Regions from separate parts of the Caldibacillus debilis DSM 16016 genome, predicted to be linked through region 3. Evidence: riboswitches for the same ligand, from Rfam matches in the RefSeq annotation. Region 3 holds a riboswitch; each other region holds the start of a gene.
What was found. Region 3 has a riboswitch for S-adenosylmethionine ahead of A3EQ_RS0110645 (methionine ABC transporter ATP-binding protein). Riboswitches for the same ligand answer to the same signal wherever they lie in the genome.

Region 1 (8,058 bases), on a different contig from region 3:
AAAATGGGTGAAGCCCCCGCCTGACGGCAGATTATGCTAGCTGAACCAAGTTTCGCTCAATATACGGATTCCTTGGATCATTTCATTTTCGCTTAATCCGCCGAATCCCATAAGGATTTGCGGGTAAGGCGAAGGCGGGTTGTCCATCCAATAGTTGGATGTCGGGTAAACGCGGATGCCAGCATTTTTTGCCGTTTGAATCAGATGTTCCTCCGTATCGTCGCTTTTCACCTCCAGGATGACATGGAGTCCGGAATCTTCTCCGATGATCCTCACGTTGTCTCCCATATACGTTTGAATCGTCCGGATCAGCATCATATGTTTTTTCTGATAAACATGCCTCATTTTCCGGAGATGCTTTTCCCAATAGCCTTCACGCATAAATAGGTAAAGGGTCTTTTGATGAATTTTTGAAACAGGCTGCTCATATATGGAAAAATTCATTTTATACTTCGTCATCAACGGTTTCGGCAAGATCATGTAGGCGATGCGAACGGAAGGCAATAGCGATTTGGAAAACGTGCCCAAATAGATGACCCGGCCGTGGGGATCCAATCCTTGCAAAGCCGGGATCGGTTTCCCTTTATACCGAAATTCGCTGTCGTAATCGTCTTCAATGATATATCCGTTTGCCCGCTCCGCCCACCGGATCAGCTTGATGCGGCTGGCGACGGGCATAATGAATCCAAGGGGAAATTGGTGCGAAGGGGTAACATACACGAAACGAGCTTCACTTTTTTCCAGTTTTTCCAGATGAATGCCTTGCCGATTCACCTCAATGGGGATGACCGGAAAGCCGTGATGGAGAAAGATTTCCCTCGCCCCATCATAACCCGGATTTTCAAAAGCGATCGGATGGCGTTTTGCCCCGATGATTAAACAGAGGAGGCTGAGCAGCTGCTGGATTCCTCCGCCGATGATGATCTGATCGGGAGAACATACCACTCCCCGCGATTGATACAAGTATTTCGCAAGTTCGAGGCGAAATTCGGGCTCTCCCTGCGGCTCTCCATAGGAAAAAATTTCCTTTTCCCGCATCACTTGATTGCTTAACTTTTTCCATACCGCAATGGGAAAACTTTCCCGATCAATATTCCCGTGCCGAAAATCAATCCGGATATCGGTTTTGGCTGGCATATGCCGGTTCCTCTGGTCGAATAAAGAAATCTTCTTGTGCGAATGGATGGCGGCGGACGGCCGATCTTCCATTTCGGCTGCATAATACCCGCTTTTCGGTTTGCTGATCATGTACCCTTCCGCCATTAATTGTTGATAGGCGGCTTCCACCGTGTTTTTGCTGACTCCCAGATGCCGGGCCAGTTTCCGGATGGACGGCAACCGGGTGTTGGGGGGAATCCGTCCCGCTTCCATTTCTCCCCGGATGTAATCATAAAGTTGGAAATATAGGGGTTTATCCGCGTTTTCGTCAAAGGTTGGCGTGATTTCAAACATGTGGTGACCACCCGCATTCCAATCTGTCCCTATATGATTTTCAAAAACTGTACCTTTTGTTGGGGTTAATTTGAGATTATATTAATTTTATCAAATGCCAATGGCTGGAGTAATCCCGTCGTTTGCAATAGCGGTTCCAGGGATTCAAAGCGGCCGGTTGATCCGGCAAGGTTGGAGGGGTCGGATGTTTGCGCTTTTCTTCACCCACGTATTGTTAGGTTTATCCATCGCCCTTCCCGTCGGGGCGGTGACCATCGAAATGACGAAACAAGGCTTGAAAAACGGGTTTTTCCATGGATGGTTTGTCGGACTGGGCGGGATGACGGTGGATTTGATCTTGATTACCCTTCTTTATTTTGGCTTCGCGTCCGTTCTGGCCGTGCCCGCCGTCCAAACCTTAATGTGGCTGTTCGGCTCCCTCATTTTATTGTATATCGGGATCGACAGCATCAAAAATGCGGATAAGGATATCCGTTTGGGAAATGAAAAAATAAAAAAATCATTGAAATCATCCTATTGGAATGGATTTTTGGTCGCCATTTCGCCGGGAAGCGTCGTGTTTTGGCTCGGCGTATTCGGAACGGTTTTAACCCATTCTTTTCATGCTTCGGAAAAAACCGGTTTTTTTGCCGTGGCCTCGGGAATTTTAACGGGGATTTTGCTCCATGATCTTATTTTCATGTCCATCGTGGCAGGGGCACGAAAAATCGTAAATCGGACGTTCATCAAATGGGTTTCCACCATCGCGGGATGCCTGTTGGTGGGCTTTTCCTTATTCTTTGCTTATGAGTTTTTCAAGGGGATCAATGATTTATAGGGTTTTGTTCTTTTCGAGGGCAGGCAAGAGATCTTGAATCGATTCGGGTGAGAAAGGTCCGGGAGGAAGGCGCGGGAATGGCCCTTTGGCGCTTCATCCCCTGTAAAAATCCGGCGGGCTTCCTCGGCATCGGAGGCGGCCCGCCGGTTTTATCCGTTCATCTTTTGATTGATTCCAAGAATTCTTCGGTGATGATGCCTTCGGCCACGAAATGGCCGGCGAACAATTCTCCGATTTGTCCCAGTTGCATGTCCTCATGGTTGATAAAATGGGGCAGCGCCTTTTTGATGAGCGGCACGTGTTCTTCCGGCCGTTCGGCGATCGTATTCCATGCCCGGACGGCGAGCCCCAAATCCCCGCTGAAAAGGGCGGCTTCCAATTCTTCCGGCGGGAGCGGGTCGGAAAGCGGGTCTTCCGCCTCAACAAATTCCCCGCTCAGCAAAAGCCGGGTCCATTCTTCGAAAGAATCCGCCAATGGCCGCGGTTCTCCGTCTTCCGCCACATAAACGATCTGACCGGTTTCCCGGAGGAAGGCGACCGAACCGATGGCGCAAGCCGCAAAAGGGATGACGCCGCCTTGTTCCGCCAACTCTTCCAGCGGCAAAATCCGGGTAATTTCCACCGCCCGGTCCGGAAGGAGGAAAAAGGGATGGTCGATCCGTCCGCCGTTTTGCCTGTTCATCAGTTCCCGGAAAGCCTGGGGAAAGCGGAACCCGAGGCGCCGTTCCGCCTTTTTCCATTCGCCGTCCGATGCCCCGGCCGGACCGTCTTCATCCGCCCATCCGGGATGTTCTTCGTTTCGGTAAAAATGGCGGATCCGGAAATCGGTTGCGGTGATTTCCCATTCCGTCATCGGGGAATCGAACAGGACCCCAAGCCGGAACCCGTCCCTTTCCACGTCCGTCTCCTCGTACAGCCAATACATGCCGGGAGCCAATGGGAATTCGGATCTTTCCTCCTTGATCCCCGATATTTCGATCACGGCGGCCTCGCCGTAACTGAAACTGCCGGATCCGTCCAGGGTGAGCCGCAAAACGTCCTCCCCGCGGCGGATGAAACGGATTTGGGCATCATGGAGCCCGGCGTCCGCGATTTCCGCCAAACCTTCCGGCAACTGCCCGCGGATTTTTTCCTTGTATTCCCCGGCCGCGTCGATCATCTTTTCCGCTTCTTCCTGTTTTTCTTTCAGCCAGGCCAAAACCTCGTCCCGGACCCGTTTCGGGAGTTCGGGCTGATTGATCGTCCCGTCCAGCACATAGGGGTGGAAGGTTTCGGGGAGGATCTGCAGCAGCCGGTCTTTAATGGATTCCAGCTCTCCCCGCAAATAGGCGCGGAAATCCTCGCTTTCTTCTTCGAAACCGCGGATGAAATCCGCCCATTCTTCATCGGATTCGGGGAAGGTCAAAAGATGGGGATCCTGCATAGTTTCATACCATTTTTTCGAAAAAAATTTCATCGGACGAGTCTCCTTTTCGTTCGGATTGTTGATTACTTTGATTATGAAAGACGGAGAGGATTTTGGTCAACCCTTTTTCTGCCGGGACGGTTCCGACGGGCTGTCAAAAAAAGTATGCGTAAAATATTTGTGGGCAAAACTTATCCCCTTCAATAGGTGAGTGATCGAAGACGCACGCCTATGAAGGGGGAACCAGGCGTAAGCGCGGCAGGAAAGAAAGCAACAATTAATGAAAAAGAGGGCTGCTCCTTGGCAGACTGATCGTCAGGAAAAACTCGCATATTGACATTTTCAAACATTCATATTACTATACAATCATACATAAAAATTACATATTTTCCTCGTCATTTCTTATCCAGAGAGGTGGAGGGACTGGCCCGATGAAACCTCGGCAGCGGGCTTTCGCATGAAAGCACTGTGCCAATTCCAGCAAGTCGTCTGGACGGCTTGGAAGATAAGAAATGAGACGGAGTTTTGCGAACGCATGACCCCTCTCATCTTATCTTCCTGGAGGTAAGATGAGGGGGGTTTTCATTTATCCGAAAAGGAGGGGATGCGGGGAAATTTCGATTCGTCTCTTAAACCGAGTTTTCATATCCATTTACTCGTATTTATTGGAGGTGCTCGATGATCACTTTTGAAAATGTCACCAAGGTATTTCAGACCAAGGACCGGGAAGTCGCGGCCGTCAAAGATGTAAGCCTGACCGTCAAAGAGGGAGAAATCTTCGGCATCATCGGCTTCAGCGGCGCCGGAAAAAGCACCCTCCTCCGCCTGGTCAATCTGTTGGAAAAACCGACTTCCGGGAAGATCTTCGTGAACCGGCAGGAGATCACCAAACTGTCCACCAAGGAACTGCGTAAATTGCGGCAAAATATCGGAATGATCTTCCAAAATTTTAATTTGTTCAATTCCCGGACAGTTTTTGGAAATGTGGAATATCCCTTAAAAATCGCACAGGTCCCGAAGGAGGAAAGGAAACGGATCGTTTGGGAACTGCTCCGGTTCGTCGGACTCGAGGATAAAGCGGGCGATTATCCCGAGCAGCTGTCGGGAGGCCAGAAGCAAAGGGTGGGCATTGCGAGGGCCCTGGCCACTTCCCCAAAAATTCTGATTTGTGACGAACCGACTTCGGCCCTCGATCCGGAAACCACCAACGACATTCTGAATCTGTTAAAAAAAGTGAACCGGGAGTTGAATGTGACCATCCTATTGATCACCCATGAGATGCATGTCATCCGCAAGATTTGCGATCGGGTCGCCGTGATGGAGGAGGGACGGATCATCGAAGAAGGCTCCGTCCTGGATATTTTCACCAGCCCGAAAACCCGGACGACGAAAAACTTCATCCGTTCGGTGATCCACGATTCCCTTTCCGAATCCTTGCTCGAGGAACTGAAGCGGAACGGAACGAACCATCTGTACCGCCTGACGTTCAAGGGCGATGCGACAAAACAGCCGATCTTATCGAGGATTTCAAAGCGATACAATGTGGATGTCAACATTTTGAACGGAAATATCAGCGAACTGCAGGGGCAATTATTCGGGAATCTGATTGTCGAAATCATAGGCGATGGACAGGAAGTGAAAAGGGTCATCGAAGAACTGAAAAAAGTTGTGCAAGTAAAGGAGGTCCTGTCCGATGCGGGTTGATTGGTCCACGTTTTGGCCGCGGATTGTCGAGGCGACCGGCCAGACGATTACGATGGTCGTTTTTACCTTGCTATTTTCGTCCATTATCGGAATCTTGATGGGGCTGCTTTTATATGTCACCCGAAAAGGGAATGTTTTTGAAAATCGGTTCATCTATTCCTTTTTAAACATTATCATCAACATCGTCCGTCCCATCCCGTTCATCATCTTTTTGGTCGCCATCGCCCCGTTGACCCGGGCGGTGATCGGGACGACCATCGGGACGGCTGCCGCGATTTTCCCCATGACGATCGCCGCCTCCTTTTCGGTGGCCAGGGTGGTGGAAAATAATCTCGTCTCCATCGACCCGGGGATTATCGAAGCGGCCAAGGCGATGGGCGCCGGACCCTTCCGGATCATTTTTGAAATCATCATCCCGGAAGCGATCGGACCGCTGATTTTAGGCTTGACCTTTGTCACCATCGGCTTGATCGATTTCTCGGCGATGGCGGGAACGGTCGGCGGCGGCGGTTTGGGCAACCTGGCGATGACCTACGGGTATCAGCGGTTTGATACCTCCGTCATGATCGTCACCGTCGTTATCCTCATTCTCTTGGTGCAGATCGCACAATTGATCGGGAATTATCTTTCGAGGATTTTTTTGCGTCGATAGAAAAAATTTGGCATTCAAGGAGGAAACAGAATGTACAAAAAAATAGGCTTATCGTTGATTGCGGTACTTCTTTTCGCTTTACTTTCGGCGTGCAAGGGCGAGACGGCTTCCGATGAAAAAAAGGTGGTAAAAATCGGGGTGACGGGGACCGACGGCCAGGTCTGGGACATCATCAAGGAAAAGGCGGCGAAGGAAGGCATCACCATCGAGCTGGTTGAATTTTCCGATTACACGCTGCCGAACCAGGCGCTGGCGGACAAGGAAATCGATTTGAATGCGTTCCAGCACATCGCCTTTTTGAATCAATTCAAGGAAGAACATCATCTGGATATCGTGCCGATCGGGACCACGGTCATCGCGCCGATGGGCATTTATTCCGAGAAATATAAGGACGTCTCCGAAATCCCCGACAAGGCGAAAATCGCCATCCCCGATGATCCCTCGAACCAGGCGAGGGCTTTGAAGCTGCTTCAGTCGGCCGGATTGATCAAGCTGAAGGAGGATTTCGGCTTGTTCGGCGATTTGAGCGGAATCAAGGAAAATCCCAAAAAATTGGAGATCATTCCGATGGTGGCCCAACAAACGCCGAGGGTGCTTCCGGATGTGGCCGCGTCCGTGATCAATAACGGGATTGCCGGGCAGGCCGGATTCGTTCCGAATAAAGACGCCATCTTCCTGGAAGATCCGAATGATCCGGCGGCGCAGCCGTATATCAATGTTTTTGCCGCCCGGGCGGAAGACAAAGACAATCAAACATTCAAAAAGATTGTCGAGATCTACCATGATCCTGAAGTGGTCGAGGCGATCAAAAAGGATACGAACGGCGGTTCCGTCGTGGTCGACATTCCGATTGAAGAACTGGAAGACATCATCAAATAAAAAGCGGGGGGAATTGGCGTGCCGGTTGATTTGCAGCTTCAAAGGAAGCGGATCGAGGAAAGCATCGAAAACGGAAGGGAACTGTATATTCAAACGAGCCATGAGATTCATGATCATCCGGAAATCGGAAATCAGGAATTTTTCGCATCGGAAAGGTTGACCGATCTTCTGAAAAAGGCCGGTTTTGAGGTCACGACAAACGTTGCCGGCCATGAGACGGCCTTTGTCGCGAGGAAGCCTTCCCATATCGACGGCCCGAAAATCGCCTTTCTTGCCGAGTATGATGCGCTGCCGGGACTCGGGCACGCGTGCGGGCATAATTTGATCGGGACGACGAGCGTGGCGGCGGCCATCGCCGTAGCGGAAGTCATTCATGAAACGGGCGGGGAAGTTTTCGTCTTCGGCACCCCGGCGGAGGAAGGGGGACCGAACGGTTCGGCAAAGGGCAGCTTTGTCAAACACGGTTTATTAAAAGACATCGATGTGGCTTTGATGATCCACCCCAGCGGGAAAACGAGCCTTTCCGCCCGGACGCTTGCCGTCGATCCTTTGGATTTCCACTTCTTCGGAAAAGCCGCCCATGCCTCCGGCGCCCCGGAGCAGGGGATCAATGCCCTCGATGCGGTGATCCTGTTATTCAACGGGATCAACGCGCTGCGGCAGCAGCTTCCGCGGGATATCCGCATCCACGGGATCATCACCCATGGCGGCGATGCCCCGAACATCATCCCGGATTATGCCTCCGCCCGCTTCTTTATCCGGGCGGAGACGTGGAAACGGGCCGAGGAAGTATCGGAGAAAGTCCGGAAAATCGCCGAAGGGGCGGCTTTGGCGACGGGAACGAAGGTGGAAATCGAACGGTTTCAAAATGAAGTCCTCGATTTCATTGTGAATCCGACCTTGGATGCGATCTTGGAAGAAGAATTGACCGCATTGGGGGAAGAAGTCGTGAAAAACGAGGGCGGGGGAAAAGGCTCGACGGACGCGGGAAATATCAGCCATGTGACGCCGACGGCCCATCCCCATATAAAAATCGGCCCGGATACGTTAATCGCCCACACGGAAGAGTTCCGGGAAGCGGCCCGTTCCCCCTTGGCCGACCAAGCTTTGATCAAGGGGGCGAAAGCGCTGGCCTTCACGGCGCACCGG
Region 2 (8,058 bases), on a different contig from region 3:
GCGTATTTTCCGTGAGGCTGGCATCGTCGTAATCGGGGACCCGTGTCACCGGATCCACGACGACGTTTTCCAATACGGAACCGAAACCGATGGCGCGGAAAATCTGCGGTTCCTTTTCTTCGGACAAATGGATGCATTTCGCATAGCAGCCGCCTTCGATGTTGAAAATCCCTTCATCGGACCATCCGTGTTCGTCGTCTCCGATCAATTTGCGGCGCGGATCGGTGGACAGGGTCGTTTTTCCCGTCCCGGACAGCCCGAAAAACAGGGCCACATCCCCTTGATCCCCGACGTTGGCGGAGCAATGCATGGACAGGATCCCCTGTTCCGGGAGCAGATAGTTCATCACGGTAAAGATGGATTTTTTCATTTCCCCCGCATATTCGGTCCCGCCGATCAAAACGAGGCGGTGTTCAAAGGAAATGATGATGAACGTTTCCGAACGGAGGCCGTCTTCCAGGGGATCGGCCTTGAAATTCGGCGCAAACAAAAGGGTGAAGCGGGCTTCGTGATGTTTCAATTCATTTTCATCGGGGCGGATAAACAGCTGCCGCGCGAACAGGCTGTGCCAGGCGAATTCGGTATACACGTCGATCGGCAGCCGGTATTTCGGGTCGCTTCCCGCAAAGCCTTTAAACAAAAACAATTCCTTATCCTTCAAATAATGGACCATCTTTTTGTACAGATTTAAAAAGCGGGAAGGCGGCAGGGGCTGGTTGACGGTCCCCCAATCGATTTTATCCTTTACCGAGGGCTCCTCCACGATGTATTTGTCTTTCGGGGATCTTCCGGTATATTTCCCGGTCATGACCCTTACGGCCCCCGTCGACGTTAACATGCCTTCCTTCCTTTCCAAGATTTTTTCCACCAATCGGGGGGTGCTCAATTGGACATGAACATTCCCGAAATCTTTCAAGTCCTTCGTCAAATTTGGCCGGCTGACGGTATTCATACAAAACCTTCCTTTTTCATGATTTCGTTAAAAAAGTATAACACATATATGCTATTAGTATATAATATTTCCACGAAAAATGGAATAGGTTTTAACGATGATATTTAAAGACACGGGAATGGGAAAATCGTGTCAAGCGTCAGTGAAAATGTCATACTAACGCGTCAGTGAATTTGTCACATTGATTTATTTTTTTATTCCTTTCACCCTGTGTTTTGAATTTTGGCCTGGACCGCTCATTTCATCAAGGGTAAAGGCCCAAGGGCCTTCGCTTCGCTCACCCTTGATTCATTTGCGGTCCAGGCATGGAAGCCATCAAGGGGTGAAAGGAATTGGAGTCGGTTCTCTCAAACCGTTATAGCCAAATTCAGCCCGTTGTGGTATCCTTGGCTTGGGTAGGAATGGTTTTCGCCAAGGATGATTGGCAGCGGGCTTGTGAGGCGTTCTCACGATGCCCGCCTTTTCTTTTTGCGAAGATTCTTGGCGATCAGGCTTTTGCACTTCTTCCAGCAGGTATTTTTCCCCTTTGTACCAGATAAATCGATCCCCGTTTAGGGTTTCACGGACTTCAACCCGTGTTTTCACGGGAATGGTTTGTTTGGAGTTCTTCGTTACGATCTTGTACGTCTTTCCACCATACGATACGGTTTCGCCAGAACCGACCGTGCGTTTCTCCCGATAGCACAGGATATGATCCAAGGATTGTTCCTCAGCCAAGGGAACAAACGCGCTTTCCGGATCGGCAGGTTGAACCGCAAAGAGATGATTATGTTTACGGATAAGTTCCGGAAGAACCTGATTTGCTTCTTCGATGGTGTTGACATTGCGAAGACGCAATTCCACCACGCAGCGATCCTGTAAGGTTTCAAAGAGGCGTTCGATTCGTCCTTTGGCCTGTGGCGAAAGGGCCTTGATGTGGGTAATCCCCAATTCCTGTAAGACTTGGCCGAACTGGGAGAGCGGAGGGGCTTCACCGGCCAGCTCTTGTTCGATCGACAGGGTTGCTTCTTTTGGCGAACGGAAGATGGTATGCCGGTCGGAGTAAATACTCATCGGGATTCCCTTTTGTTCGATCATCTGTTTGAGGAGAAGCAAATACCCTTCCGTATCCTCCTGAGGACGAAACACGGCAGCCACGATCTCTCCCGTGGCATCGTCAATCGCTGCCAGTAAAGCAAATGGCTTGGCTCGGTCCTCCAACCAGGGATGAAAGCTGGCATCCACTTGAACGAGCATCCCCGCCTGAGGTTTTCTAGGCCTTGGACGATGGGCTTTGGGTGGACGACGCTTTCGCTTCGGCGGGAGGTTGGATTCACAGCGAATTCGGCGAACGGTAGAAGGGCTTATGTGAATACCCTCATGCTGTGCCAACAATTCAGCCAAATGATGATCATTACAGTTGCGATAACGCTCGCTTGTGAGAAGATTACGAATATATTCACGTACTTCATTTGAAAGTGCGTGTGCCGGTTTTCGCCCACGATTTTTATGGATGATTCCGGTTTCTCCCTCCTCCAGGATTCTTTTCTTCAGGCGAAAAACCTGGCGGGTGCTTAATCCTAGTTCATTCGCAGTTTCACGTACAGTCATGAGTCCATGAATATGTTTCAACATCACATTGTAACGCCACAATTCTTTTCTGGTCATCGTAATTTTCTCCTGTCCCATAGTGACATTTTCACTGAAGCGTTACAATATGACAATATCAAAGACGTTTAACAGGGAATGGGAAAATCGTTGACAGGCTAAAGCCGGTGTTGTATGATTGTAACTTGAACGGATACTCTTATTGCGAGTAGGCGGAGGGACTGCCCCGAGGAAGCCCGGCAACCTGCTTATTGACAAATAAGTAAGGTGCTCAACTGAGCAAGGGAATTCCTTGAACGATAAGAGTGAAAGGTAAAATCACACCCTTTCCTCAGCGGAAAGGGATTTTTTTATAACCTTCCATGGGATCCAGGCATAATTTACGGAACTAGGATCGATATTTTCGTGCAAAATATGAAATAAGGTATCCGTGACAGTCAGCAAAGGAACCGGAAGGAGGAATTTTTATGGGAAGAAGATTGTTTACATCAGAGTCGGTCACGGAAGGGCATCCGGACAAAATTTGCGATCAGATCTCCGACGCGATCCTTGACGCCATCATCGCCGAAGATCCCGATGCCCGCGTGGCGGTGGAAACGTCTATTACGACCGGGCTTGTTTTCGTTGCCGGGGAAATTTCCACGTCATCCTATGTGGATATTCCGAAAATCGTTCGGGACACCGTCCGCGAAATCGGTTATACCCGGGCCAAGTTCGGATTTGATGCCGATACATGCGGAATCATCACATCGATTGACGAGCAATCCCCGGATATTGCGATGGGGGTTGACCGAGCCCTGGAAGCCAGGGAAGGGAAGATGACCGACGAGGAAATCGAAGCCATCGGCGCGGGGGATCAGGGATTGATGTTCGGATTTGCATGCAACGAAACGGAAGAGCTGATGCCCCTTCCCATTTCATTGGCCCACAGATTGTCCCGCAGGTTGAGCGTGGTGCGGAAAACGGGGATCCTGCCCTACCTGCGTCCCGATGGAAAAACCCAGGTTACCGTGGAATATGACGGAGAAGGAAAGCCGGTGCGGATCGATACGATCGTGATCTCCGCCCAGCACCATCCGGAAGTGAGCCAGGAGCAGATCAAGCGGGACTTGATGGAACACGTCGTCCGTGCCGTCGTCCCGGAACAAATGCTTGACGGGGAAACGAAATATTTCATCAATCCGACCGGAAGGTTTGTCATCGGCGGTCCGCAGGGAGATGCGGGGCTGACGGGAAGGAAGATCATCGTCGACACTTACGGCGGTTACGCCAGACACGGAGGCGGCGCCTTTTCCGGCAAAGATCCGACGAAGGTGGACCGTTCCGGGGCTTATGCGGCCCGTTACGTGGCGAAAAACATTGTCGCCAGCGGATTGGCGGACAAGTGCGAAGTCCAGTTGGCCTATGCCATCGGCGTCGCCCGGCCGGTGTCCATTTCCGTGGATACCTTCGGCACGGGGAAAGTCAGCGAGGAAGTGCTGGAGGAACTGGTGAGAAGGAATTTTGATTTGCGGCCTGCCGGCATTATCCGGATGCTTGATTTAAGAAGGCCGATTTACAAACAAACGGCGGCCTACGGCCATTTCGGCCGGACGGATCTGGATCTGCCCTGGGAAAGGGTCGACAAGGCGGAATTGTTGAGGGAACAGGCGTTCCGCCGGGCATAAGCGGAAAAAGAAAGGCGTTTGGACGTCTTCGGAAAAAAGGAATCCTATAAAGATTGACATCCGGCCAGGCACAGGCGGAAAGAGGGGCGTTTCTTTTCCGCCGGAAAATGCGGAATCACAAGAAGGGCATGGGCGGCCGGGGAAAAGCGGGGGTATGAATGGCCCCCTTTTTTCTTGGATCGCATGTGCAAAATTTTTCTCGGGATCGGATCCTTCAATCGGCAATAATCGGAACCTTCAACTGGCAAGTAAAAAGAGAAGGCGCCCTGTCATCCCGCAATTTTATTCGACAACCTTTTTTGATACAATAATGGGGTGATCATTCGCGCCGTTTCCCATCCGGATCATTGGTTTTCGGCGTTTCAGGATTTCCCCGTTACGGATTGCTCCTTTTCCACGTCTCATGGAAGTAAATAGGATTTTCGGCATCAGGAAAGGAAAAGAAGGTGAATGGAATGTGCGGATTTATCGGCTGTGTTCATGACCAACCGAAGGAGTTTTCCAACGAAGATCGGGATGCCTTCAAAGAGCGGAACCATCTTTTGACCCACCGCGGTCCCGATGACGAAGGGTATTATTTCGACGAACATGTCCAGTTCGGTTTTCGCCGGCTGAGCATCATCGATCTTGAATCGGGCAGGCAGCCCCTGTCCTATGCCAATGAACGGTATTGGATCATCTTTAACGGGGAAATTTATAACTATATCGAACTGCGGGAAGAATTGCAGGAAAAGGGAATGGAATTTGCCACCGAATCCGATACCGAAGTGATTTTGGCATTGTACGACCATTATAAAGAAAAATCGGTGGATAAATTGCGGGGGATGTTTGCCTTCCTCATCTGGGACAGGGAAGAAAAGCTCCTTTTCGGCGCCCGGGATCCTTTCGGCATCAAGCCGTTGTACTATTATGCGGATCCGGACAAAGGGTGCACCTTTTTTGCCTCGGAAAAGAAGGCGATCCTCCATGCCTTGGAAAATCCGGCGCTCAACGGAAGATCCCTCCAGCAATATTTGACGTTCCAATATGTTCCCGAACCGTATACCATGCATGAAAAGATCGAAAAATTGCTGCCGGGGACTTATTTCAAGAAACGGCCCGGAAAACCTTTGGAAATTTTTACATATTGGAAAGCGGAATTCCGCCCCGCCTTACAGCCGGAGGAAAAATGGGTCGAAGAAATCCGGGAAGCGATGTTCGATTCGGTGAAGGTCCATATGCGGAGCGACGTGCCGGTCGGCTCTTTCCTGTCCGGCGGAATCGATTCGACGATGATCGCGGCGATCGCGAAGGAATTCCATCCGAGGATCCAAACCTTCTCCGTCGGTTTTGAACGGGAGGGCTACAGCGAGATCGACGTGGCCAGAGAGTCGGCGGAAAAGATCGGGGTGGAAAATATCAGTTACGTGATCACGCCGGAAGAATACATGAAGGAATTCCCGAAAATCATGTATTATATGGACGATCCGCTTGCCGATCCCGCCTGCGTGCCCCTCTATTTCGTCGCCAGGGAGGCGCGGAAACATGTGACCGTCGTCCTTTCCGGCGAAGGTTCCGACGAGCTGTTCGGCGGCTACAATATATACCGCGAACCGCAAAGCTTGGCCGTCTTCCAGAAAATCCCCTCCCCGTTGAAAAAGGCGCTGTACTTTTTGTCCCTCCTTTTGCCGGACGGGGTGAAAGGGAAAAGCTTCATCCAGCGGGGAGTGACGCCGCTGGAGGAACGGTACGTCGGCAACGCGAACATCTTTTCCGAAAAGGAAAAAAGGAAGCTGCTGGTCCATTATGATTCGGGCATCGACTACAAAGACATTACGCGGCCGTTTTATGCGGAAGCGAAAGATTATGATCCCGTCGAAAAGATGCAGTATATCGACATCCACACGTGGCTTAGGGGGGACATCCTGCTGAAGGCGGACAAAATGACGATGGCCCATTCTTTGGAATTGCGGGTGCCTTTCCTGGACAAACGGGTGTTTGAAGTGGCTTCCCGCATTCCGGCCTCGATGAAAACGGCGGACGGAACGACGAAATATATCCTTCGGAAAGCGGCAGAAGGCATCGTTCCCGATCATGTGCTAAACCGGAAAAAATTGGGCTTCCCTGTGCCGATCCGCCACTGGCTCAAAGAAGAAATGTACGACTGGGCGGCGGGGATCATTAAGGAGAGCGGAACGGATGAATATCTAAATAAGCAGGCGGTCTTGGCCATGCTGGAAGACCACCGGAAAAATAAGGGGGACTACGGCCGGAAGCTTTGGACGATCCTCGCCTTCATGGTCTGGCACCAAGTATTTGTCGAGAAAAAATATTCCTTTGATCGGTCCGATGAAGCGGCAAAGGTTTATGTCTGAACGGGCCGCATCGGAAAAAAGCGCCTTGAATCCGGATTTCAAGGCGCTTTTTCAACGGTCTTCGGGACTGGCCACGAGGGAGTCCGGCCTTGGCGTCCGCGGCTGCGACGGACGCCGGGGCCTTCAGGGGAAGCGGTCTGGACGGATTGCGATTTCCTGCTGGCCGATAAAGGCGTCGACGACCACTTCAGAGGAAGCGGTCTGGACGGATTGCCCGGGTCACGTCGGACAAAACCGTCCCGGGGGCCTTCAGTGGAGACGGTCCCCGTAGGTGATCGCCTGCCGGCCCATTTGCTCCCAGGAAGCGATGAAATCATGCAGGGGGGCCTTTCTTTTTTTCCCGGTCAGCGGGTCGTTAAAATAGACGTACTGCGGATCGTAACCGGTGAGCAAAACGGAATGCTCTTTGTAGGTAATTTTGATTTTCCCTTTTTCCGTGTTCCATATCCGAAAATAAGAGTCGGGCAGTTTCCGGTATTCGGTGTTCGTGATCACCCAAACCGGTTTGCCGTGGGAAAGGTAAAGTTTCACCTTTTCGAAATTTTCGCCCGTCAAATCGATCGCTTGTCCGGGTTGAAGGTACCGGGCGGCCAATTCATAGACCGGCCGATGATACGCGCCCAATCCCGGCTTTTTCCAGGAACGGATGTCCCCGACGAAACCGTCGTTCGGGTGCCCGGAATATATTTGTCCGCCCTTCTTGTAGGTGAAGGGGACTTTTTTGATTTTTTCCGCCAGTTCCATTTTATCCACATCGGCCCCGGCGAAATTCAGGAGCATCGCCAGGCTGGTCACCTCGCAGCCCCGCTGGAGCTCCGGCAATTGGGAAATGACGGGGACATCGATGAAAACGTCGTCGGCGATCCGGAACAATTCGGAAACCGGAACGGGATCCTCTTCCCTGCCCTGGACTTCAGGGATTTTTTCGGGGAGGACGTTGACGGTTAAAACGAGGACGATGATGGTCAAAATAAAATAGAAAAGGCGGACGAACCGGTTTTTATGAATGATGGCGATGAAAGAAAACAGGAGAACGGTAATGGGCAGGATGATGATTTCCATGTTTTCACCTTTCATCTGTTGTGGATTCGAGTTCGTTTTGCAGGCGGCGGTAGTATTCGCCCTTTTCCCGGTAGCTTTTTACGATCCGTTCCATTTCTTTCCGGTCCCGATCGGCGACCGGACGGATCACTTTCGCCGGCCTTCCGAAAGCGAGGGTGCCGGGCGGGATCTTCTTCCCGGGAGGAACGAGGCTGCCGGCGCCGATGAAGGCCCCTTCGCCGATTTCCGCCCCGTCCATGATGAGGGACCCCATGCCGATCAGCGCCCCTTTGCGGATGACGCAGCTGTGGAGAATCACTTGATGTCCGACGGTCACTTCATCTTCGATGATTAAGGGCAGCCCCGGGCTCTGATGAAGCAGGCACAGGTCCTGGATGTTGCAATTTTTCCCGATTCTTGTCGGGGCCACGTCCCCGCGGATCACCGTTTGAAACCA
Region 3 (8,058 bases):
ATTCCGAGAAACGGGCTGCCGATTCACGAACTTATCCCGTCTATAAAAACGTATCTGACGGGCCCCATGCGTTCCCCGAATGCGGCTGCCGAAACAGCATGAGCAAATCTTACGCATTGCCCAGTTCCGCAAATTGGCGCACCATCTCCTTGAATAAATCCTCCTCTTCCAAAAACGGGACGTGGTTGCTTTGGTTGAACACGAACAGTTTGGAATCCGGCAGCAACCGATGGATTTCTTCCGAGAACGGGAGCGGGCATTGGGCATCGTATCTGCCGCAATAAATGAAGGCCGGAACGGGGACATGTTTTAATTTCTCCCGAATGTCGTAGTTGGGCAATTCGTGAAACGAAAAGTAATCCAATCTATTTTGCACGACCCTTCCGCTGCTCGGCCTGGAAAAATAGTCCTCGAATTTCTCCGGCCTGTAAAGGGACATTTCCGTCCATTCCCTCATGGCCTTTGCCCGTTCTTCCTTCGCGGATGACGGGGATTTCAGGATGGAAAACAAGGCTTTCAGCCTTTTGTTCAATGGGCTTTTCGGACTGTACATGCTGCCTTCATGTTCCATGTAATCCTTGCTTGCGGAGGCCCCGCCGATCAAGATTTTTGTTAAGGAACGGGGGAAAATGGCCGCATAGACCAGCCCGAGCATCCCGCCGGCGGAATGGCCGGCGAATCCCCATTTCTCGATGCCGAGCGCTTCCCGGACGGATTCCAAATCCTTGCATGTTTCTTCCATGCCCAGTTCCCGCTCCGAATCCGCTTTGCAAGAGTTTCCCGCCTCTTTCAAGTTGGTGAGATAAACTTTGAAATGGCCGGTAAATGCATCGGCAAAATAATAGCCCCGTTCGTTGAATTCGCTATAGAAATGGGTAATGCAGAGCGGGCTGCCCTCGCCCCGGGTGAATATCTCGAACTTTCCCCTGCGGGTATCCGCCATTTCTCTTTGCCACATACGAAAACCTCCTAAAAAAGAAAGAATCCCGGCCCAACGGCTGCAGTTGGCGGGGAAATGGAGCTCCCCGCGTTCCCTAAAAAGGAAAGCATCCTAACTCAACTTTTTTCATGATTCGCCATCCGGGCAGCGATTTCCTTCAGGAAAAGTTTTTGGCGAATGAACGGCCCGACCGGGCCGCGGAAAGGGGGATTCATCCGCGGATGAAGGAGGTTTTCCCTGCTGTATGGACAGCCATTCGGGATTCATCGCGAAGGATGGGTGGTGAAAGGAAAAATGAGCCATCCGCAAACGGTGATGCCGCGCATATCGCCGGCCGCCCCCGGAGGCCGGGAAAAGCGGTCCGATCCGTTTGGGCCCGGCTGTCCGTGCGGCCAAAGGGCGGACCCGATCGGCCCTTCCGGCGGCCAAAAAATGGAAGGGATTTTTCCTGCCGAAAGGCCGCGGCGATTGAAGTTTTCCTTCATTTTTTTATTGACATGGCTTAAGAAGGGTGATAGAATTTCAATCATCATGAAAATTTAATAAGGCAGTACCTAGCTCTTATCAAGAGAGGTGGAGGGATGTGCCCGATGAAACCCGGCAACCGTCAATGCGTATGCATTGAAATGGTGCCAATTCACACAAAGTGAAGCGATTCACTTTGAGAGATGAGGGAGAGGTAATCGATTGTTTCGTAATCGTGCGCCTTTCTGCTCATTGTGGAAAGGCGCTTTCCTTTTATGGATGGCGACAGGGAAAGGGGTGGAACGTTTTGATCTCCGTGCAGAACTTAACAAAAATTTTTCCGGCGAAAAACGGAGATGTTACGGCGGTTGACCATGTCAATCTGGAGATCAAAGAAGGAGAAATATTCGGGATTATCGGTTACAGCGGCGCCGGGAAAAGCACCCTTATCCGCCTGCTGAACGGATTGGAGACCCCCACGTCGGGTTCGGTCATTATCGACGGGAAGGAAATCCACAATATCCGCGGCGCGGAATTGCGAAAGGCCCGGCAGCAGATCGGGATGATCTTCCAGCATTTTAATCTCCTCTGGTCGCGGACGGTCCGGGAGAATATTTCATTCCCGTTGGAAATTGCCAAGGTGCCGAAACAGGAACGGAAAAAAAGGGTCGATGAGCTGATTAAACTGGTCGGCTTGGAAGGAAAGGAGGATGCCTATCCTTCCCAACTGAGCGGGGGGCAAAAACAGCGGGTCGGCATCGCCCGGGCGTTGGCGAACAATCCGAAGGTGCTGCTTTGCGACGAGGCCACGTCGGCCCTGGATCCGCAAACGACCGATTCGATTCTGGAGCTGCTCGTCGACATCAACCAAAAACTGGGCTTGACGATCGTTCTCATCACCCATGAAATGCATGTCATCCGCAAAATCTGCCATCGGGTGGCGGTGATGGAGGCGGGAAAAATCGTCGAGGTCGGCCCGGTCTTGGAAATATTTAAACGGCCGAAAGCGGAAATCACGAAACAGTTCGTCCGGCAAGTTACCGAAACGGAAGAACCGTCGGAAACCATCGAACATCTTTTCCGCAAATATCCCGAAGGAAAATTGGTCAAACTCACCTTCGCCGGGGAATCCGTCGAAAAACCGATCATCGCCAAACTGATCAGGGAAACCGGTCTGGACATCAATATCCTGCATGGAAACATTTCGCAAACGAGAAACGGCGCCTATGGTTTCCTGTATGTGCAAATGGCCGGAGATCCGGAAGCGTTGGCGAAGGCCTTTGAGATCTTATCGGCGGAACAGATCGGCGTGGAGGTGATGAAAAATGTTTAGCGCCATATTTCCGAATGTGGATTTGGCGAAAGCATGGCAAAAGACATGGGAAACCCTCTATATGACCGGAATTTCCATTATTTTTATATTTTTACTTGGAATTATTTTGGGATTATTGGTGTTTCTGACCTCGAAGGGCAATCTGTGGGAAAACAGATGGATCTATGGCATTATTTCCGGATTGATCAATATTTTCCGTTCCATTCCCTTCGTCATTTTAATCGTTTTATTGATTCCCTTTACGAAATTTCTCGTCGGGACGATGATCGGGGCAGACGCCGCCCTTCCCGCATTGATCATCGGTTCCGCTCCATTTTATGCGAGGATGGTGGAAATCGGCCTGCGGGAAATCGATAAGGGGGTGATTGAGGCGGCAAAGGCGATGGGGGCAAACACCTTCACGATCATTTTTAAGGTTTTGCTGCCCGAATCGATGCCGGCATTGGTTTCCGGCATTACGGTGACCGCCATCGCCCTCGTCGGATATACGGCCATCGCGGGCGTCATCGGGGCCGGCGGCCTCGGCGACTACGCGTATCTGGACGGATTTTCGCAAAATCAAAACGATGTGACCTTTTTCGCCACCCTGTTGATCTTACTCATCGTCTTTATCATCCAATTTATCGGAGATTTTATAACGAAAAAATTGGATAAACGATGAACGGCCGCCGCAAGGACGGGGGATGGGTCCCGGAAAACTGCCGGAAATGGCGGGACACCGGCCCGGTCTTTCCGGCTTCCGGAAAGGATCAAGATCCGGCAAATCCCTTCGGACGGGAAGGCCGGATCAAGGGTTCGGCGGCATTTGAAGCGGGTTAATTGATCCGATAAGGATTGAAACAATAATACAAAGGGGGATTTTTCATGAAAAAATGGCTTGTCGCACTTTTCGCTGTAGCCTTGATTTTCGGCCTTGCGGCCTGCGGGAAATCCGAGAAAACCGGAGGCTCCGATGAAGGGGAATTGAAAAAGATCGTCATCGGGGCGACGAATGAACCCCACGCCAAGATCCTGGAAAAGGCCAAACCGATCCTGAAAGAAAAAGGCATCGATTTGGATATCCGCACCTTCAGCAAATATGAACTGATCAATCCGGCCTTGAATGACGGATCCTTGGACGCCAATTACTTCCAGCACATTCCCTATTTGGAAGCGCAAATGAAGGAATTCGGCTACAAATTTGCCAATGCCGGCGGGATCCATATCGAACCGATCGGGGTTTATTCGAAAAAGTACAAATCCCTGGATGAACTTCCCGACGGGGCGACGATCATCATCAGTAACAGCGTGCCCGACCACGGACGCATTTTGACATTGCTTGAGAAAAACGGGCTAATTAAACTGAAAGACGGGGTTGACAAGGTCACGGCTACCGTAAAAGATATTGCGGAAAATCCGAAACATTTGAAATTCAACTACGAGTATGCCCCGGAATTGCTGCCCCAAATCTACAAGAACAACGAAGGGGATGCGGTCGTCATCAATTCCAACTACGCCCTCGACGCCGGATTGAATCCGGTGAAGGACAGCATCGCCATCGAAGATTCGGATTCGCCCTATGTCAACATCATCGCCGTCCGCCAGGGGGATGAAAACAAAGAAGAGATCAAGACGCTGGTGGATGTCCTCCATTCGAAGGAAATTCAGGACTTCATCCTGGAAGAATGGGGCGGAGCGGTCGTTCCCGTCGATAAATAAAAAGGGTGTGTTCCTCCTCCGGGAGCGTCTTAAGGGCCAAGATCGTCCGGCCCGATGCGGAAACCGTCCCGTTTCCGGGGACCGGGCGGAGCGGGGTTTCGCAAAGAAATAAAACGCAGATGATTCCACGTCGAGTGTCCCAAAAATGGATTTTGGGGCACTTTCTTTTATCCCGTTTTCTGATAAAATAATAAGATCAAATCATCCGCAAGCCTCGAAGTCTCCCCGCAGATCCCGGATTTTTGATAAAATGGATTAAACAGAATCTTTGCTGATTTCCCTGGTTTCGTTCCCTTTCATTCATCGTTGATAAAATGGAATCCCCAATCCGGCCGTTCCGTTTTCATTCGGCTTCAGGATCCCGGCCCGAACCCATCCGGAAAATCCCGTTCCCGCGGGCCTTTTCAGGAAACCGGACCCGGGCAAGGGCGGGCCCCAGGCCGCCGGACAAGAAGGGAAACAGCCGGCCAAGCCTTTAACCGCCATCCGGCCAAGGCTTCGGCAAGGATTCAAGGGTCTCCATGTACGGCGGAAACCATTTTCCGTCCACATCTTGGTGATTGCATCCGTGGAAAAGTTAACCCGGCAAGTTGAATATACTTTTCATTTGTTATAATATTGTAATGAGAATAAATTGAGAATGAACATTGAATGGAATAATGGAGGTATAGACATGGCGAGTTCAACATTAACCATTAAAGACTTGCATGTTGCCGTTGAAGGCAAAGAAATTTTAAAAGGGGTCAACCTCGAAGTGAAAACCGGCGAATTCCACGCCATCATGGGCCCGAACGGCACGGGGAAATCGACCCTTTCCGCGGCCATCATGGGCCATCCGAAGTATGAAGTCACCAAGGGAACCGTCACCCTCGACGGGCAAGATGTTCTGGAGATGGAAGTGGACGAACGGGCCAGAGCCGGTCTTTTCCTGGCCATGCAATATCCGAGCGAAATCAGCGGCGTCACGAACGCTGACTTTTTGCGCACGGCGATCAACAGCCGCCGGGGAGAAGGAAACGAAATCCCGCTGATGCCGTTCATTAAAAAATTGGATCAAACGATGCAATTGCTGGAAATGGATGTCAACATGGGCCAGCGCTACGTCAATGAAGGGTTCTCAGGCGGGGAGAAAAAACGGAACGAAATCTTGCAGCTGATGATGCTCGAACCGAAAATCGCCATCCTTGACGAAATCGACTCCGGTTTGGACATCGACGCCTTGAAAGTCGTGGCCAAAGGGATTAACTCGATGCGCAACGAAAACTTCGGCTGCATCATCATCACCCACTATCAACGCCTGTTAAACTACATCACGCCGGATTACGTCCACGTCATGATGCAAGGCCGCATCGTGAAATCCGGCGGTCCGGAATTGGCCCTGCGCCTCGAAGCGGAAGGATACGATTGGATCAAAAAGGAACTCGGCATTGAAGACGAAACGGAAGATGAAGAGGTCGGGCAAGAAGCCTAGGGGTTAGGAGGATGAAGATGACGATCGATGTACAAAATCCGTTTGACCAAAAATACGTGGAGTCCTTTTCCGCAGGGCGGTCGGAACCGGAATGGCTGAAAACTTTTCGCCTGAACGCCTATGAACGGATATCCCAACTGGAGCTTCCCAAACCGGATAAGACGAAAATCGACAAATGGAATTTTACCCGTTTCACCGAGCACGTTTCCGAGAAGGCCCCTGCCGGCGGGATCGAACAATTGCCGGAAAAGGTCAAATCCTTGATCGATCTGGAAAACGCAAAAAATCTTTACGTCCAATACGATCAACAGCCCATCTACGCATCCCTGTCGAAGGAATTGGCCGACCAAGGGGTCATCTTTACGGATATATTGACCGCCGTGAGGGAGCACGGCGATTTGGTGAAAAAATATTTTATGACGGAAGCCGTCAAGGCCGACGATCACCGGCTGACCGCTTTCCATGCGGCGCTGTTTAACGGGGGGGCGTTCCTGTACATTCCGAAGAACGTCCAGGTGGAGGAACCGGTGCAAGCCGTTTATATCCACGACGAAAACGCGCCGCTGATCAACCACGTCCTGGTCGTCGCCGATGACAACAGTTCCGTCACTTACGTGGAAAATTACATCTCGCTTCGGGAAGCTTCCGACGGCATCGTCAACATCGTTTCGGAAGTGATCGCCAACACGAACGCGAAGATCGTTTACGGGGCCGTCGAAACGTTGGCGAAGGGGGTTACCGCCTACGTCAACCGGCGCGGGGTCGCCGGGAAGGACGCCTCCATCCAATGGGCGCTGGGATTGATGAACGACGGCAATACCGTTTCGGAAAACGTCACCCTGCTTGTCGGCGACGGATCCTACGGGGATACGAAAACGGTCGTTGTCGGCAGGGGCGAACAAACCCAAAACTTTACCACCAAGGTGATCCATTTCGGCAAAGCTTCGGAAGGATTTATCTTGCAGCACGGCGTCGTCAAGGACAAATCTTCCGTCGTGTTCAACGGGATCGGAAAAATTGAGCACGGCGCCTCGAAATCCAACGCCCAGCAAGAGTCGCGGGTTTTGATGCTGAGCGAAAAAGCCCGCGGGGACGCCAACCCGATCCTGTTGATCGACGAAGACGATGTCCTTGCGGGACACGCCGCTTCCGTCGGAAGGGTCGATCCGATTCAGCTCTATTATATGATGAGCCGGGGAATTCCCAAGGCGGAGGCGGAACGGCTGATCATCCACGGCTTCCTCGCTCCGGTCGTCAACCAATTGCCCATTGAAGGGGTTAAAAAGCAGTTGATCGAGGTTATAGAAAGGAAAGTAAAATAAAATGGATATTAAAGCTGTCCGTTCCCTGTTTCCGATCCTTGACCAGGAAGTCAACGGCCATCCCCTCGTATATTTGGACAGCGCGGCCACTTCCCAGAAGCCGCAGCCGGTGATCGACGCGATCACCCACTATTACAAAACCTACAATTCCAACGTCCACCGGGGGGTGCATACCCTGGGGACGAAGGCGACGGAGGCGTATGAAGCCGCCCGGGAAAAGGTGAGAAAATTCATCAATGCCGAGTCCGTTGAAGAAATCATTTTCACCAGGGGGACGACCACGGCCATCAATACCGTCGCTTCCAGCTACGGCCGAGCTTTTTTGAAACCGGAGGATGAAATTGTTCTTACCTGCATGGAACATCACAGCAATCTGATCCCTTGGCAGCATGCGGCAAAATTCACCGGCGCGCGCCTGAAATATATCCCCCTTCAAGCCGACGGGACGATCGACTTGGAGGATGTCAAGGCAACGATTACCGACCGGACGAAGATTGTGGCCATCACCCATGTATCCAACGTGCTGGGAACGGTCAACCCGATTAAAGAAATCGCGGCGATCGCCCACCGACACGGAGCGGTGGTTGTCGTCGACGGCGCCCAAAGCACCCCGCACAAAAAGGTGGATGTCCGCGATCTGGACTGCGACTTTTACGCCTTTTCCGGACATAAAATGTGCGGGCCGACGGGAATCGGCGTATTATATGGGAAAAGGCGCTGGCTGGAACAGATGGAACCGGTGGAATTCGGCGGGGAAATGATCGATACGGTCGGATTGTACGAATCGACATGGAAGGAGCTGCCTTGGAAATTTGAAGGCGGCACGCCG
Region 4 (8,058 bases), on a different contig from region 3:
TTGCCGGAGTTGTACCGCGTAACCCTCAGCTGCTGGGGCGAAGGTACATGAAAACAAAATGGCGATAAACGATGTACGCAACTGTTTTATTTTACCGACTAACTTTTATAAGGAGGAACTTCAATGTCCCGTTATACAGGACCGACTTGGAAGATTTCCCGCCGGCTCGGGATTTCGTTAAGCGGAACGGGTAAAGAACTGGAAAGACGTCCGTATCCTCCGGGACAACACGGACCCAATCAACGGAAAAAGCTTTCCGAATACGGCCTCCAATTGCAGGAAAAACAAAAACTCCGCCACATGTACGGGATAAACGAACGCCAATTCCGCAACACTTTTGAAAAAGCCGGGAAAATGAAAGGGGTCCACGGCGAAAACTTCCTGATCTTGCTGGAATCCCGCCTGGACAACCTGGTGTACCGGCTGGGCCTCGCCCGCACCCGCCGGCAAGCCCGGCAATTGGTGACCCACGGCCATATCCTGGTTGACGGAAGACGCGTCAACATCCCCTCTTATCTCGTGAAACCCGGTCAAACGATCGGCGTCCGCGAAAAATCGAGAAACCTGCAAATCATTAAAGAGGCCATTGAATTAACCAACTTCATTCCGGAATATTTAACCTTCGATCCGGAAAAAATGGAAGGCACCTATACCCGTTACCCGGAACGTTCGGAACTTCCGGCGGAAATCAACGAATCCCTGATCGTCGAGTTCTACTCCCGCTGATCGGCTTCCGCGCGGGAAAGGCTGCTTAAAAGCCCCGGATCCCTTGGAAACAAGGGAATCCGGGGCTTTTTCATACAGGCGAGAAGGCCGCGACATCTCTTCCATGTCCACGGGCCGGTTTGCCGGAGCTCGCCTTTCCCGGGATCATGCCCATTTATGAACGAGACGGGGTTCGAACCGCTCCATCCGGCGAAAAAGGGTTTCCGCATCGCCGGCGGTGATCAATAACTCCAAATTTTCAGGCTTGGCGAATCCCTTTTCCACCGTGTGTTCCAGCATCCGAATCAAAGGATCGAAGAAACCGTTGACGTTGAACAGGCCGATCGGCTTTTTGTGCATGCCGATCTGCAGCCAGGAGAGGGCTTCAAAAATTTCTTCATAGGTCCCGTAGCCTCCCGGCAAGGCGATATAGCCGTCGGCCAATTCGTGCATTTTGGCTTTGCGGTCATGCATGGTGTCCGTAATGAAGAGTTCACTGACGCCCTCGTGGGCCAACTCTTTCTTTCGCAAAAATTCGGGTATGATCCCGATCACCCGGCCCTGATTGCGCAAAACCGCATCGGCGATCTCCCCCATCAGGCCCGCCTTGCCGCCGCCGTAAACCATGGATATCCCCCGGTCGGCAAGGAATTTTCCGAGATCCCTGGCCGCCCTCCTGTATTCCGGGTCGTTCCCGAAATTCGAACCGCAAAATATGCAAATGGATTGGATGTTATTCATCTCCCGAACCCCCTTGCGCGATCCGCCCGAAAAGCCGGGAACCGGCGGTCTCCGGACACTTTCCCCGTTTTGCCGGCAAAATGCCGATGCCCATCGGGCATCCGGTCCGGCATCCCCCTTCCGCCGGAAAACCTCCGTTTACGGCTTTTCCACGGCGCTCTTTTTTGCCATCCCCACAATTATAGCTTTCGCCGGGAATGCATGTAAAGGCCGGCGCGCCGCCGCGCCTGAACCGAAGGGCCGATCGGCCCTGCCTGAAACGGAGGCAGAACCGTCTGCAATCGATGCACAAGTTCCCCCATCGGATATTGATACCGCCGACGGGAAAATAAAAAAATCCGCCTTCGCTTTCTTCCCGCCCTTTCCGGCAATTGGTTCGGCGGCATGGAGGCGGACTGAATATAGAGATCTCGAATTTCCCTTGACAAAAGCACGGGAATTTTTCTAAGATATTCTCATAATTGAATATTTGCAAAAGTTCATCTTATCCAGAGAGGCGGAGGGACTGGCCCGGTGAAGCCTCAGCAACCAGCCGGATTCCGGCCAGGTGCTAATTCCAGCAGAACTTCTGTTCTGGAAGATAAGATGAAGGGAGGCAATGTTTTCTTTGCTAAACTTCTTCTTATCGGAAGAAGTTTTTTTTCATTTCTTTCGCATCAAGGGGGGATCCGCCGGGAAAATAACCGGCATGTTCCGGCCGGGAAAAGCGGTTTGGGAACCTCGCCGGAACCGTACGAACCGCAAGATCAGGCTGCATGTCTGTCCGCAGGAAGTCCTCCGGGGAAAAGGCGTGCAAAAACAAATGACAATCAAAAGGAGGATGCAGGATGAAGAAAACAGCGTTCTTATTGACGATCCTACTTTTATTCGCATCCGTCCTGTCCGCCTGCGGCGGCAATAAGACGGACGGGGAAAAAGCCGCAAACGGCGGCACCGGAAAACCGGAAAAAGGGGGAACATTGATCTTCGGCCGGGGAGCGGACGCCGTCTCCCTCGATCCGATCAACGTCACGGACGGAGAATCCATCCGTGTTACATACAACATCTTCGAAACCCTCTTTGAATACGACGCCGATTTAAACATCAAGCCGAGACTGGCCACTTCTTACGAAACGTCGGAAGACGGGTTGACATGGACCATCCATCTGCGCAAAGGGGTCAAATTCCATGACGGCACGGATTTCAACGCCGATGCAGTCGTCTTCAACTTCGAGCGCTGGATGGATCCGAACAACCCTTACCATGACGGGGACTTTACCTACTACACCTTCCTTTACGGGGGATTCAAAGGGGACGAAAACCATAAAATCGTCCATGTGAAGGCCCTTGACGATTACACCGTCGAGATCCGATTGAAAGAAAAGATCGCCCCGTTCCTCAGTTACCTGGCCATTCCCATGTTCGGGATATCGAGCCCCGAGGCGATCAAAAAATATGACGACAAATACGGCGAACATCCGGTGGGAACCGGCCCGTTCAAATTCGAGAGCTGGGACCGCAACGACAAGATCGTTTTAACCAAAAACGAAAACTATTATGAAGAAGGGAAGCCCTATCTCGACCAGCTGATCTTCCGGGTGATCCCCGACAATTCCGCCCGTTTGAGCGCCCTCAAATCCGGGGATATCGACATCATGGACGGGCTCAATCCCGACGATAAGAACGCCGTCGAGTCCGACCAAAACCTGGATTTTGTCAAACGGCCGAGCTTTAACATTTCCTATTTGGCCTTCAACACGGAAAAAGCGCCCTTTAATGATGTGAAGGTCCGCCAGGCCATCAACATGGCCATCAATAAGCAGGGAATCATCGACGCCTTCTTTAACGGATTGGCCGAACCGGCGAAAAATCCCCTTCCTCCCGTCCTTTGGGGATACAATGACGGGATTCCGGGTTATTCATACGATCCGGAAAAGGCGAAACAATTGCTGGCGGAAGCGGGATACCCTGACGGCTTCAAGACCGAACTGTGGGCGATGAGCAATCCGAGGCCTTATTTGCCGCAGCCGTTAAAAGTGGCGGAAGCGATCCAGGCCGATTTGAAGAAGGTCGGCATTGAGGCCGAAATCAAAACCTTCGAATGGGCCACCTACCTGGACAAAGTGAAGAACGGCGAACACCCGATGGCCCTCTTCGGATGGACGGGCGTTTTGGCCGATCCCGACAACTTCCTCTATCCGAATTTGAGCAAAACGAACACAAAGAAACCGGCCAACAACATTGCCTTCTACAAAAGCGACGAGTTAACCGGTCTGCTCGAAAAAGCGAGGGTCACCATCGATCAAAAGGAACGGATCGAGCTTTATCAAAAGGCCCAGGAAATCGTCTTCCGGGATGCGCCTTGGGTCTTGCTCGCCCATACGGCCCCGCCCCTGGCGAAGGCCAAATATGTGAAAGGGTTTGTCGCCCATCCGATGAACGATTCGTTCACCGAAGTCTATCTCGAGAAATAACGGCCGGCACCGGCCTTAAGGTGCCCCCGTTTCGGGAAAACGCCCGGATCGAAAAGCGGCAGGCGGGCGCCGGCTCTCCAAATCGGTACCGATCGTCTCCACCGGACGGCCCTTTCCGGCCGTTTCCCCAAGGGGATGAAGTCCCTTTATCCGGCGGCTTTCCGCCATCCTTCTGCTTTTTCCGGCTCCCTGGCGGAATCCGCAAAGGGGCATTAAAACATGTCCTTCCTCGCATCCGGGGAAGGCGCGCCCGCCCGGGCGGGCCGACAGCAAACCTTGGCTTGCCGCAATACCGCACCGCCGGCAGTCAACAAACTTTGGAAAAACACCTCCCGCTGGAGGTGTTTTTCCATTTTTTGATGATTCGAACCGGTTTGTCAGGGTTCCTTGGAAACCGGCGGCGGGCAAAGGGCGGGCGATCCCCTTCCCTTTCGGGCAACGGCGGCCGGATTTCCGGCGAATCAGGCGGCATGGCCGCCTCAATTGCTCTTTCGCATCCAACAGAAACCGGAAAATCACTTGCGAATGCCCGTTTCTTCCGCCAGCTCGGCGTACCAGTCCAGCTCCCTTTCCGCCGACCGTTTAAACTCGGCTGAGGGCAAATAGGACGGCTGGAGATAGATCTTTTCCAGCTGCCCGATAAAGCCTTTGTCCTTCTCCATTTTGGCGACGGCCGCTTCCCACTTTTTGACGATCGCCTCGGGCGTTCCCGCCGGCAAGGATATCCCGGTCCACCATTTGACCGTCAAGCCGTGAAAGCCGAGTTCCTCCGTCGTCGGCACGTCGGGGTATAAGGGGCTCCGTTTGCCGTCCTGGACGGCCAGCACCTTCAGCTTTCCCGCTTGCACGAGGGAATAGACTTCCCCGGCATTATGCACGGCCAAAAGCACATGACCCCCGGCCACTTTCGCGGCGGAATCGCTGGCCCCTTCGCTCGATACCATCCTCGTTTTTTTATAGTCGATCCCCGCCGCGCTCAGCCATTCCGCCACCCCGAAGCTGGAAAATCCGGCCGGGCCGACGCTTGCCCAGGACAAGTTTTCCGGATTTTCCTTTACCCATTCGGTCAGTTCCCGCAAATCCTTCCACGGCGCATCGGCGCGGACGGCGTAAACGAGGGGGGACTCGGCGACGCGGGCGGCGAGCATATGGTCCTTCAGCCGGAGAACGGGGCGGTTCGTTCCCGCCTCATACATCGTCGTCGACGAATTGTTGTTCATCAGCGCCGTATATCCGTCCGGTTTGGCTTCCGAAAGCGCGTACCGGGCACCGACGATCCCGCCGCCCCCGGTCTTATTGACGACGATCACCGGCTTTCCCCACTCCTTGCTTAAATATTCGGCGACCGCCCTGGCCGCCAGATCCACTCCTCCGCCTGCGGCGAATGGCACGACGAGTTCAATTTGCCGTTCAGGATACCGGCTGCCCTTTTTTTCCGGTTCGGAAGTGATCGCAGCGCTTGACGCACAGGCGGCTAAACCCGCCATGAGGAATAAAGCCAATAGGCATGTGATAAATTTTTTCATGAACCCTTTCCCTCCCATGTTTCGATCGTCCGAATTGGCTGCCGTTCCTTTAATCCCGCTCCCTTCCCGGTGTCCTTCCCTTTCCGGGTTCTTTTCATCAACACCGAGGAAAGGATAAACAAAACCGTCGCCAAGACGAGCAGGGCAAAGGAAACCGGCCTTTGCACGAAAATCAACCAACTTCCCGAAGAGATTTCCAACGATTGGATAAAGGCCATCTCCATTTTCGGTCCCAAAACGAAGCAAAGAATAAATGGAATAACCGGCCATTGAAACTTATGGAACAAATAACCGAGGAGCCCGAAGGCGACGGCCGCCAAACAGTCGAAAAGGCTGTTCCGCACCGAATAGGCGCCCAGGAGGCTGATCATTAAAATGGCCGGAGCCAAAAGGCCGAAGGGCACCTCGGTCAGTTTTGCCCACAATCCGACCATCGGAAGATTGAGAACCAACAGGATGATATTGCCGATGAACATGCTGGCGATCACGGTCCATACAAAGGCGCTGTTTTGCTCGAACAAAACCGGGCCCGGCGTCAGCCCGTAGATCATGAACGCCGCCAATAAAACCGCCAGCGGGGGAGACGAGGGAATGCCCAGGGAGAAAAGGGGGATAAAGCCTCCGGAACTGGTCGCGTTATTTGCCGATTCCGGTCCCGCCACCCCTTCGATGGCGCCTTTCCCGAACCGATCCGGATGTTTGGAAAGCCTTTTTTCCAAGTCGTAGGAAAGAAAGGAGGTGACCGTCGCCGAAAATCCGGGCAATATGCCGAGGAAAAAGCCGAGGAGGCTCCCTCTGACAATCGGCATTCCGCTCCGCTTCAAGTCTTCTTTGCCCGGAAAAGTCCTTTTGATGTGCTCTTGTTGGATCCGGACCCTTCTTTCCTCAAGCCCCTTCAGCACTTCCGTTATGGCGAAAAAACCGATGATGATGCTGATCAGCTCAATGCCGCCGGCCAAAACCGGAATCCCCCAGGAAAATCGCGGGACCCCCGATGACAAACCGATGCCGGCAAAAGAGGCGAGAAACCCGGCGGCGCCCATGATGACCGATTTCAAAAAGGACCGTCCGGAAATATTGAAAAGAATAAGAAGCGCCATCAACAGCAGGACAAAATATTCCGGAGGGCCGAATTTCAATGCCTGGTCGGCCAGAACCGGAGCTAATAAGACGAGCCCGATCAAGCCGAAAATCCCCGCGGCAAAAGAGCCGATCGCGGCGATGCCTAGAGCGGCTCCCCCCCTTCCCTGCCGCGCCAACGGGTAGCCGTCCAAGGCGGTCGGAACGGAGGAGGATTCGCCGGGAATATTCATCAAAATAGCCGTCGTCGATCCCCCGTACATGGCTCCGTAATAGATCCCCGCCATCATGATGATTCCCTGGACGGGATCCAGCACCATCGTGACCGGCAGCAAAATCGCGATGGCTGAGGTCGGTCCGAGCCCCGGAAGGACCCCGACGATCGTCCCGACGACCGAACCCGCGGCGACAATCAGCAGGTTGAAAGGGGTCAGCACCTCTTGAAAACCGTTCAGCAGAAACATTAACGTCTCCATGTCGCTCCTCCATCCTTAAAATAGAAATCCGTTCGGCAGCGGGGTTTTCAAAAATTCCGAAAACAGAAGATACAAGGCGCAGGTAAACAGACCGGAAAACAGGACGGAATCCGCCCACCGGTAATTTCCGATGATCCTTAGCAAAAAAAGAAACGCGAGGAAGGTGCTGAAAACATATCCCGCATACCCGATCAGCAGGCAATACGAAATCAGGACGCCGGCGGTGGCGGTCATCTTCCTCCCGATTTTCCCCCCGGGCAGCACAAATCGTCGGGAAGATTCCTCTCTTTTCAGGAGCAGAAATAACCCCGCCGCCACCAAGATTGCCCCGATCAGCCCCGGAAAGACATGGTCACCAGCCCAAAAATCGGTGCGGTACGGATAAAGCCTTGCGGCTTCAACGACAGACACGATGCCGAGAAACAGGGAGATAAACGCCCCCGTTTTGCGGGGAATCCCAGCGATCTTTCTCATCGACTCCCGCCTTTCCTAAACGAAGATGAGTGTTCCTTACTTGCTTCGCAACGATCGTCAGCTCATTTTGGCCGATTTCCTAAACGAAGATGAGTGTTCCTTACCCCGGCCCATGCGTTTTTCCGCGGCCGCGGGAAAATTCCGCATTTGCCTATATATTTCTATTCACTTTCCGCCCATTGGGCACTTGTCCGCCGAAAAAATGCGGAAGACTCGGCTGCGGATTTTGGAAAAAGAAGGAATGGAAGGACGGGGAAGAGAACAACGGAAAAAGGACGGCAAAGAGAGAGCCCCTTATCGCCAACGGAGAGGAAAATTGAAGGGGACAGGCTGCAGCTGCGGCCCGGGGATGCCCCTTTCAGAAACAAAAAAAAGCCCCCGAGGGCTTTTTCCGTCTCCCTGGGGCTGTGCCTTCCGGCTTCCGCCGCGTACGCCGCAAAACGGCGATTCCCGTCAACCTTGTCCCTCTTCCGGGCCGGTCTTTTTTTCCATACTTTTTGCCGCATTTTTTGCCGCAAAAAATTCGCCGAAAAAAGCGGCGCCCAAAATAAAAATTCCCCCGACGACCTGGCCCCATGTCAACATTTCCTTTAAAACGAGGGC

Region 1: another riboswitch for S-adenosylmethionine. It lies ahead of A3EQ_RS0119590 (methionine ABC transporter ATP-binding protein); the one in region 3 lies ahead of A3EQ_RS0110645 (methionine ABC transporter ATP-binding protein).
Region 2: another riboswitch for S-adenosylmethionine. It lies ahead of metK (methionine adenosyltransferase); the one in region 3 lies ahead of A3EQ_RS0110645 (methionine ABC transporter ATP-binding protein).
Region 4: another riboswitch for S-adenosylmethionine. It lies ahead of A3EQ_RS0117270 (ABC transporter substrate-binding protein); the one in region 3 lies ahead of A3EQ_RS0110645 (methionine ABC transporter ATP-binding protein).

What each region holds. Positions count from the first base shown of each region.
Region 1 is NZ_KB912917.1:115,942-123,999, reverse strand. Features, by position in the region: gene pdxR (MocR-like pyridoxine biosynthesis transcription factor PdxR) at 37-1,452, opposite strand; gene A3EQ_RS0119600 (LysE family translocator) at 1,637-2,269, shown strand; gene A3EQ_RS0119595 (DUF4085 family protein) at 2,427-3,725, opposite strand; SAM riboswitch class I at 4,074-4,186, shown strand; gene A3EQ_RS0119590 (methionine ABC transporter ATP-binding protein) at 4,353-5,378, shown strand; gene A3EQ_RS0119585 (methionine ABC transporter permease) at 5,368-6,030, shown strand; gene A3EQ_RS0119580 (MetQ/NlpA family ABC transporter substrate-binding protein) at 6,061-6,909, shown strand; gene A3EQ_RS0119575 (M20 family metallopeptidase) at 6,928-8,058, shown strand, end outside.
Region 2 is NZ_KB912918.1:37,610-45,667, forward strand. Features, by position in the region: gene pckA (phosphoenolpyruvate carboxykinase (ATP)) at 1-952, opposite strand, end outside; gene A3EQ_RS0119835 (ISNCY family transposase) at 1,268-2,599, opposite strand; SAM riboswitch class I at 2,736-2,845, shown strand; gene metK (methionine adenosyltransferase) at 3,007-4,206, shown strand; gene asnB (asparagine synthase (glutamine-hydrolyzing)) at 4,662-6,560, shown strand; gene A3EQ_RS0119860 (C39 family peptidase) at 6,810-7,622, opposite strand; gene A3EQ_RS0119865 (gamma carbonic anhydrase) at 7,627-8,058, opposite strand, start outside.
Region 3 is NZ_KB912891.1:144,332-152,389, forward strand. Features, by position in the region: gene A3EQ_RS0110630 (alpha/beta fold hydrolase) at 110-958, opposite strand; SAM riboswitch class I at 1,499-1,615, shown strand; gene A3EQ_RS0110645 (methionine ABC transporter ATP-binding protein) at 1,713-2,738, shown strand; gene A3EQ_RS0110650 (methionine ABC transporter permease) at 2,731-3,399, shown strand; gene A3EQ_RS0110660 (MetQ/NlpA family ABC transporter substrate-binding protein) at 3,603-4,436, shown strand; gene sufC (Fe-S cluster assembly ATPase SufC) at 5,110-5,907, shown strand; gene sufD (Fe-S cluster assembly protein SufD) at 5,925-7,229, shown strand; gene A3EQ_RS0110685 (cysteine desulfurase) at 7,231-8,058, shown strand, end outside.
Region 4 is NZ_KB912915.1:64,762-72,819, forward strand. Features, by position in the region: gene rpsD (30S ribosomal protein S4) at 124-726, shown strand; gene A3EQ_RS0117255 (LOG family protein) at 871-1,437, opposite strand; SAM riboswitch class I at 1,928-2,033, shown strand; gene A3EQ_RS0117270 (ABC transporter substrate-binding protein) at 2,274-3,899, shown strand; gene A3EQ_RS0117280 (tripartite tricarboxylate transporter substrate binding protein) at 4,415-5,425, opposite strand; gene A3EQ_RS0117285 (tripartite tricarboxylate transporter permease) at 5,422-6,981, opposite strand; gene A3EQ_RS0117290 (tripartite tricarboxylate transporter TctB family protein) at 6,997-7,455, opposite strand; gene A3EQ_RS0117305 (DMT family transporter) at 7,909-8,058, opposite strand, start outside.